2 regions of the Pseudarthrobacter sp. TE9888 genome follow, and region 2 is predicted to be linked to the other one. Evidence: predicted binding sites of a transcription regulator. Region 2 holds the regulator's gene; the other holds the start of a gene.
The links. Region 2 encodes Rex, which represses fermentation and respiration genes when NADH is low (regulators of the CRP and FNR family bind a similar motif). Its sites were predicted from a motif close to CTTGTGAANNNNTTCACAAG; they were not measured.

Region 1 (4,410 bases), 1.6 Mb from region 2:
GGAGAGGGCCTTGGCGATTTCCACCAGTTGCTGCTTTCCGACACTGATGTGCTGCACGGGGGTGACCGGATTCTCGTCCAAGCCAACGCGGGCCAGCAGCTTGGCTGCCTCGAGGTTGGTCTTGCGCCAGTCCACCCATCCATTGGTGGCCTGTTCATTGCCCAGGTAGATGTTCTCGGCGATGGAGAGGAACGGGCTCAGGGCCAGTTCCTGGTGGATGATGACAATTCCCCGCTTTTCGCTGTCCGAGATGCTGGAGAAGTTGCAGGGTTCGTTCTCGAAGAGGATCTCCCCGTCGAAGGTGTTGTGTGCATAGACGCCGGACAACACTTTCATGAGCGTTGATTTGCCGGCCCCGTTTTCACCGCAGATGGCGTGGACCTCGCCACGGTTCACATCCAGGGTGACGTCCTGCAGCGCTTTTACGCCCGGGAACGTCTTGGTGATTCCTCGCATTTGAAGAATGGGTATGTTCATCGTCAATTCCCACTGACTGGTCGAAAGCTGGGCCTTCCTGCTGCTGCAGGAGGCTGCGGACGGCGCTGTGGCCGGATGGGGGTCCGGCCACAGCCCCCTGGCGCTGACTACTTGACGTCGGAGTCCTTGTAGTAACCCGAGTCGATCAGTTCCTTCTTGTAGTTGTCCTTGGTGATAATGACGGACTTCAGCAGGAAGGCCGGGACCACCTTGACCTTGTTGTTGTAGGTCTTGGTGTCATTGGTTTCCGGTTCCTGGCCCTTGAGGACGGCGTCCACCATCTTCACGGCCTGCGCGCCGAGCTGGCGGGTGTCCTTGAAGATGGTGGAGTACTGCTCGCCGGCGACGATGGACTTCACGGAACCCTTTTCGGCGTCCTGGCCGGTCACCACGGGGAGGCTTCCCTTGGCGTAGCCGCCGGTGCTGGTGAGGGCCGAGATGATGCCGATGGACAGGCCGTCATACGGGGACAGGACGCCGTTCAGCTTGGTGCCGGAGCTGTACGCGGAGGTGAGGATGTCCTCCATGCGCTTCTGGGCCACGGGTGCCTGCCAGCGGAGGATCGCTGCCTGCTCAAACTTGGTCTGTCCGCTGGGGACCTTCAAGGTGCCGGCATCCATGTACGGCTTGAGGGTGTCCATGGCGCCGGTCCAGAAGAAGTTGGCGTTGTTGTCGTCGGGGCTGCCCGCGAAAAGCTCGATGTTGAAGGGGCCTTTGCCGTCCACCTTCTTGCCGCTGGCATCAACGAGGCCCAGGCCGGTCAACAGCGAGGTGGCCTGCTGGACGCCCACCGTGTAGTTGTCGAACGTGGTGTAGTAGTCGACGTTGGGCGTGCCGTTGATGAGGCGGTCGTACGCGATGACCTTGACGTTCTGCTCCTTGGCCTTGGCCAGGACGTCGGTCAGGGTGGTGCCGTCAATGGCGGCGATGATCAGGGCCTTGGCGCCCTTGGTCAGCATGTTTTCGATCTGCGACACCTGGGTGGGGATGTCGTCATTGGCGAACTGGAGGTCCGTCTTGTAGCCGAGGTCCTTCAGGGACTTTTCAACGTTGGCGCCATCGGCGATCCACCGTTCGGACGTCTGAGTGGGCATCGAGATGCCTACCAGTGAATCACTGGGCTTTGCAGCCGCGCCGCTGGGTTCGCTGGCTCCGCCGCGGGCGCCGCAACCGGTGGCACCCACCGTCAGGGCGAGGACAAGCGCCACCGCGCCCATCAGTTTTTTGATTCTCACCATTTTCTCCTTCCGCGGCAGCACTGCCACGAAGTGTTGTTGGACCGGGCAGCACCCGTGCTCCCTGGTCCTGGCCACATTGTTGATGTGTCGGTTCAATATAGACTGATTTGTGAACGCTAACAAGAGGTCCAGGCGGGAATTGCGAAAAGTTTTCGGCTTCATTGACTTCTCGGTTGTTAGCGTTCACACTGACTGCAGCACTTAGCTGTACCCTGACCCCTACAAACCCGGTAATGAGGCCCATGCCTCCCGGACGGAGGCAACCCCCATGCCAGATGCGCTGACCACTCCCAGCTCCGAGTCCCTCCATGACCACTGCGTCATCGGCGTGGATTACGGAACCCTTTCAGGCCGCGCCGTGGTGGTGCGCGTCCGCGACGGCAAGGAGCTGGGCAGCGCCGTCCACGAGTATCCCCACGCCGTGGTCACGGATGTGCTGCCCCGGGATACAGCGGGCGACGACGGCGCCCGGCTTCCCGGGGAATGGGCACTCCAGGTGCCCAACGACTACCGGGACGTCCTGCGTACCGCTGTCCCTGCCGCCGTGGCCGACGCGGGGATCGACCCTGCCGCCGTCGTCGGCATTGCCACCGACTTCACCGCCTGCACCATGGTGCCGGTCAAGGCCGACGGAACCCCCCTGAACGAACTGCCCGCCTTCGCCAACCGCCCGCACGCCTACGTAAAGCTCTGGCGGCACCATGCGGCGCAAGGCCAGGCCGACCGGATCAACCGGCTTGCCGCCGAACGTGGCGAAGACTGGCTTCCCCGCTACGGGGGGCTGATCTCCTCCGAATGGGAGTTCGCGAAGGGACTGCAGCTGCTGGAAGAGGATCCGGAAGCCTACGCCGCCATGGACCACTGGGTGGAGGCGGCCGACTGGATCGTCTGGCAGCTTTGCGGCCGCTACGTCCGCAATGCCTGCACGGCCGGCTACAAGGGGATTTACCAGGATGGCCGGTATCCGTCCGAGGACTTCCTTGCTGCCCTGAACCCCGACTTCAAAGACTTTGTCAGCTCCAAGCTGGAGCACACTATCGGCCGGCTGGGCGATGCCGCCGGCACCCTGACGGCGGAGGCCGCTGCCTGGACCGGGCTGCCGGAGGGCATCGCGGTGGCAGTGGGAAACGTTGACGCGCACGTCACCGCCCCGGCCGCGAAGGCCGTCGAACCCGGCCAGCTGGTGGCGATCATGGGCACCTCCACCTGCCACGTCATGAACGGCAGTGAGCTGCGCGAGGTGCCGGGTATGTGCGGTGCCGTTGATGGTGGAATCGTGCCGGGCCTGTGGGGCTACGAGGCCGGACAGTCAGGCGTCGGCGACATTTTCGGCTGGTTCACCAAGTACGGCGTCCCGCCCGAATACCACCAGGCTGCCAAGGACTCCGGACTGGGGATCCACGAGTACCTGACCGAACTGGCCTCCCGCCAGGCCATCGGGGAGCACGGACTGATCGCACTCGACTGGCATTCGGGCAACCGCTCGGTCCTGGTTGACCACGAGCTTTCGGGCATGGTGGTGGGCCAAACCCTGGCCACCAGGCCCGAGGACACCTACCGCGCCCTCCTGGAAGCCACAGCCTTTGGAACCCGCACTATCGTGGACGCCTTCCGTGACGCTGGAGTCCCGGTCAAGGAATTCATCGTGGCCGGTGGCCTGTTGAAGAACCGGCTCCTGATGCAGATCTACGCTGATGCCACCGGGCTCCAGCTGTCCACCATCGGCTCGGAACAGGGACCGGCACTGGGCTCAGCCATCCATGCCGCCGTCGCAGCGGGAGAATACGCGGACATCCGTGAAGCCGCCGCGGCCATGGGCGCCGAGCCCGGCGAGGTCTACACCCCAATCCCGGAAAACGCGGCCGCCTACGAACAACTGTTCCAGGAATACAAGGCCCTCCACGACTACTTCGGCAGGGGCGGCAACGACGTCATGCACCGGCTCAAGGCCATCCAGCGCAAAGCCGCCCAGGCGGCCCAGCCTGCAACAGGCTCCGTATCCGAATCACCCGTGGGGGTGTCCGCATGACCGCCGGGACAGGTGCCGGAACCGGCCTTCTGGAAACCATCGCCCGGATCCGGGCGGAGGTGTGCGCCCTGCACGCCGAGCTGACCCGGTACGGCCTGGTGGTGTGGACGGCGGGCAACGTTTCGGCGCGGGTGCCGGGCACCGACCTCATGGTGATCAAGCCGTCCGGTGTCTCGTACCAGGAGCTCACCCCGGAGCAGATGATCGTGACCGACTTGTACGGCACCCCGGTCAGGGGCACCAACGTGGGCGGCAGCGGCACGGTGGACTGGGGCAATCCCGCGCTGTCGCCGTCGTCGGACACCGCCGCGCACGCCTACGTGTACCGGCACATGCCGGAGGTGGGCGGGGTGGTGCACACGCATTCCACGTACGCCACCGCCTGGGCTGCCCGGGGCGAGGCCATCCCCTGCGTGCTCACCATGATGGGGGACGAGTTCGGCGGCTCGATCCCGGTGGGCCCGTTCGCGCTGATCGGCGACGACTCGATTGGGCACGGAATCGTGGAGACGCTGAAGAATTCCACGTCCCCGGCGGTCCTGATGCAGAATCACGGCCCGTTCACCATCGGCAAGGATGCCCGCTCCGCCGTCAAGGCCGCCGTCATGTGCGAGGAAGTGGCGCGCACCGTGCACATTTCCCGGCAACTGGGCGAGCCGCTGCCCA
Region 2 (4,410 bases):
CGGGAACAAAACATGCAAACGCATGTTTATACTGGATGCAGCAAGATAGTTGAGGCTTCAACCGATGAAGGTTCAACCGCAGGACTACAGCAGGCATTCACACCAAGGAGCAACATCATGGCACTTCCCGCAGACGTCACCACCGGCACCTGGACCCTGGACAACTCCCACAGCGAGATCGGCTTCACCGTCCGTCACGCGGGCATCAGCAAGGTCCGCGGCCAGTTCAAAGAGGCCGAGGCCACCCTGAACCTCGCCGAGAACGTGGCCGACTCCAAGGTCAACGCCACTATCAAGACCTCCAGCTTCGACTCCGGCGACGTCAACCGTGACGGCCACGTACGCGGCGAAGACTTCTTCGACGTTGAGAAGTTCCCGGAGATCTCCTTCGTTTCCAATGCAATCGTCACCAAGGGCGACGCCTACGAGCTCCAGGGCGACCTCACCATCAAGGGCGTCACCCGTCCCGTGGCCCTCGAGACCGAGCTCCACGGCGTGGCCGTCGATCCGTTCGGCAACACCCGCGCCGGCCTCACCGCCGAGACCACCATCAGCCGCAAGGATTTCGGCCTCACCTGGAACGCCGTCCTCGAAGCCGGCGGCGTGCTGGTCAGCGACAAGGTTGCCATCAACCTCGAACTCGCCTTCATCGCGCCCGCAGCATAACTTTCACCACCCGGCGCACCCCGGCACCAGGCCTTTTCGGCCCGGTGCCGGGGTGTGCTGTTTAAATACGCCCTGCAGGCACGGTCGTGGGCGTGAATGCCGCCCGAATCACCCACATCTCCGCCTGCCGGGGGTACGGTGGAGCTAAGCCATGCTGGGGGGAAGGCTGAGGACCGATTCCCGGCAGCCTACCTGGATCCCGACCTGCAGAAGGAACGCCCATGAGTACTCCTCCCGTCCCGCCTCCCGCGCCCCAAGATCCCTACTCCGGCAATGACCAGTCCGGCAGCCAGCAGCCCGGACCCGAGCAGCCGCGCTACGGCCAGAATGCGCCCCAGTATGGCCAGAACGCACCGCAGTACGGGCAGAACCAGCCCCAGTACGGTTCGCAGCCGCCCGCAGCGCCGCAGTATGGCCAGAATGCACCGCAGTACGGTTCCCAGTATGCCCAGAATGCACCCCAGTACGGGCAGGCGCCGTATGGGCAGTCCCCGTACGGCCAGTACCCCTCGGAGCAGCCACAGCCGGCGGGAAGCAACGGCATCCCGCAGCTGGTGAACATCTCGTTCTGGCTGCTGATCGCGTCCGCGGTGATTTTTGTCGTTTCCGTGCTCGCCGGCCTCACCCAACTCGATGATCCACAGTTCCGGCAGGCTTTCGAGCAGCAGGTGAAAGCCAGCGGAGCAGCCGTCACGTATGACGACATCAAGAGCGTCATCGCCGGCACCCTGGTCGTCTTCGCGATCATCGGCGTCGCGCTCTACCTGCTGGTGGCGTTCTTCATCCGCAAGGGCAGGAACTGGGCACGCATCCTCGGAACCGTGTTCGCGGCACTCTCCGTTTTGGGCCTGTTCGGGGTCCCCACCTTCGGAACGCTCGGGACGGTCCTGGGCATTGCCGCCATTGTCCTGCTCTACCTCCCGGCCGCTGCCCCGTATTTCCGGAAGCAGCAGCCGTTCGCCAACCCCTATTCCGGCGGCTTCGGCAACCCTTACGGGCGGTAAAGCCTACGGCAGACTGCAACGGTGGCCCGGGATGTCCAGCATCCCGGGCCACCGCTTTTAGACCTGTCCTCAGGCCGGCTGTCCCGGCGCCTGCGCGCGTTGGGCGTGATAGGCCAGGATCTGGAGCTCGGTGGCCATGTCCACCTTGCGGAGGTTGACTCCCTCAGGGACCTGCAGCATGACGGGAGCAAAGCTGAGCACGCTGTGCACGCCGGCAGCCACCACCCGGTCGCAGATGCCCTGGGCCACGGCCGCGGGAAGGGCCAGCACCACCATGTTTGCCCCGGTGCGGTGGAGGACGGTCTCGAGGTCTGCCACGTCGCTGACCCGCAGCCATCCCACCTCGTTGCCCACCACCATCTGGTCCGCGTCGAAAATGGCCACCACGTCGAAGCCCCGCGATTCGAAGCCGCCGTAGCGCGCCAGTGCCTTGCCCAGGTTTCCGGCTCCAACGATGGCCACTTTCCAGTCATGCGTCAGCCCCAGGGCCGCAGCGATGTGGCGGCTCAGGTACTGCACCTCGTAGCCCACTCCCCTGGTGCCGTAGGACCCCACGTGGGACAGGTCCTTGCGCAGCGTGGAGGAGCTGACGCCGGAGGCTTCTGCGAGCGATTCCGACGAGACACGCTCAACCCCCTCGGCCAGCAGCGTGTTCAGGGCACGGAGGTAGAGCGTCAACCGGGCCACGGCAGCGGGAGGAATCTGCTTGGCCGGTGTGCCCGCGGCATCCGGAACGTCCGGCACAGGCTGGGGGGTTGAATCCAAGGACGTCACTGGCATCCCCCTACTTGGCCATGGCGCGCTGCAGGACGCGTTCCAGCCGGGCTTCGTCGATTTTCCAGAAGTCGCGCTGCACCCCGTCCACCAGGACCACGGGGATCTCTTCGGCGTAGCGCTCCCGCAGTTCGGGCTGGTTGTCCACCAGCTCTTCGCTCCACTCAAGGCCCAACGCGGCCGTGACCCGGCCGACGGCGTCGCGCGCCTCTTCGCAGAGGTGGCAGTCAGCTTTGGTGACCAGGACGACGCGGGGGGTAGCCATGGCTTAACGGTATCGCCGTTCGCGCGGTGCAGGTGACGCCGACGGCGCCGGGCGGGTGGATTGACTAGACTCAAGTCCATGCCCGAGGAGAAATACGTCGCCGTCGTTACACGGCCGGTTGCTGCGCCGCAGCCCGGTGAGGCGGCGTTTTTCGACGTGGACAATACCCTGATGCGCGGTGCCAGCCTCTTCCATGTGGCCCGCAAGATGCACCAGCGGGGGGCGTTCACGCTGATCCAGGCTGCCGGGTTCGCGTGGAAGCAGTTCAAGTTCGTGGCGCGCGGGGAAAACATCGACGACGTCCATGCGGTCCGCGATTCGGCCCTGACCCTCGCCGCCGGCATCACCGTTGACGACATCAAGGCGCTGGGTGAAGAGGTCTACGACGAGATGATCGCGTCGCGGATCTGGCCCGGTGCCAAGGCGCTGGCAGAACAGCACCTCCGCGTGGGCCGCCGCGTCTGGCTGGTAACGGCCACGCCCATCGAAGTGGCCACGGTGATCTCCACCCGGCTGGGATTGACGGGGGCCCTGGGCACGGTGGGGGAAGTGTCGGACGGCATGTACACCGGACGCCTGGTGGGAGACATCCTCCACGGCTCGGCCAAGGCGGTAGCCGTGCAGGCCATCGCGGACCAGGAGGACCTGGACCTCAAGCGCTGCTGGGCGTACAGCGATTCCTACAATGACGTTCCGCTGCTCTCGCTCGTAGGCCACCCGGTGGCCATCAACCCGGACGCCAAGCTCCGCCGCCACGCCCGCGACCGGAACTGGCCGGTCTATGATTTCCGCGCCGGCCGCCGCGCCGCCACCCTTGGTCTGAAGGCAGCGACCTTCGGCGGCGCCATCTACGGCCTCTGGAAAGGCTTCGCCCGCATCCGCGGCCCCCGGGCGTAGCCAAAAAAATGCCCGCCGCCTTGGAAGGCGACGGGCATTTCCACGCTGTTCGAAGTATCGCTACTTCTTGTTGCGGCGCTGGTGACGGGTCTTGCGAAGCAGCTTGCGGTGCTTCTTCTTGGCCATACGCTTGCGACGCTTCTTAATAACTGAACCCACGAAAGTTCCTTACAAACTAGATGCAGTACCTGCCTGATGGGGAATGTCCGTGGACAAAGCTACGAACTGAACAACTGACAGATTCTTACAATGACGTAAAACGTTCCTTAACAGGGTACCGCTTATCGGGAGCGGCTCAGGACAGGTGGCCTCAGGCGGTCTCGGTGTGGCCGTCCACAACAGCACCCTTGAGGTACTGTTCGACGGCGTTTTCGGGGACCCGGTAGGAGCGGCCGAAGCGCACCGCGGGCATTTCGCCGGAGTGGACCAGGCGGTAAACAGTCATTTTGGAGACGCGCATGACCTCGGCCACTTCAGCCACGGTGAGGAACTTCGCGTTGGAGAAGTTCTGTTCTGCCGACATTTCCCTATTTTCCTTTGCTGACGGATGGACAACAGTGACCCCAGGTACGTGCCAATGCGGTGTTCCGATGCTGAGCCATCCACCAACCACCTAAATAGATACTCTAGATGTTCATGTGGCAGATGTGAAAGTAGTGGCCTCCCCTATTTCGCCCCCTAATTCTGCTGCCGCCGCTTCCGCGCCGACGCCGCGAGCTGCTCCAGGACAGACGCCGAGACATCCCAGTCCATGCAGGCGTCCGTCACGCTCTGGCCGTAGACCAGTTCCGCCCGTCCCGCGGC

Region 1: the regulator Rex is predicted to act here: its motif matches at 1,822-1,841, upstream of araB (ribulokinase).

Annotation. Positions count from the first base shown of each region.
Region 1 covers NZ_JBWBRD010000002.1:2,241,265-2,245,674, forward strand. Annotated here, with positions in the region: gene mmsA (multiple monosaccharide ABC transporter ATP-binding protein) at 1-477, opposite strand, end outside; gene chvE (multiple monosaccharide ABC transporter substrate-binding protein) at 585-1,715, opposite strand; gene araB (ribulokinase) at 1,984-3,744, shown strand; gene ACZ9J7_RS11095 (L-ribulose-5-phosphate 4-epimerase) at 3,741-4,410, shown strand, end outside.
Region 2 covers NZ_JBWBRD010000002.1:625,697-630,106, forward strand. Annotated here, with positions in the region: gene ACZ9J7_RS03570 (YceI family protein) at 118-666, shown strand; gene ACZ9J7_RS03575 (hypothetical protein) at 888-1,670, shown strand; gene ACZ9J7_RS03580 (redox-sensing transcriptional repressor Rex) at 1,740-2,444, opposite strand; gene ACZ9J7_RS03585 (glutaredoxin family protein) at 2,455-2,709, opposite strand; gene ACZ9J7_RS03590 (HAD family hydrolase) at 2,788-3,606, shown strand; gene ACZ9J7_RS03595 (30S ribosomal protein bS22) at 3,667-3,765, opposite strand; gene ACZ9J7_RS03600 (helix-turn-helix domain-containing protein) at 3,917-4,129, opposite strand; gene ACZ9J7_RS03605 (3-deoxy-7-phosphoheptulonate synthase) at 4,285-4,410, opposite strand, start outside.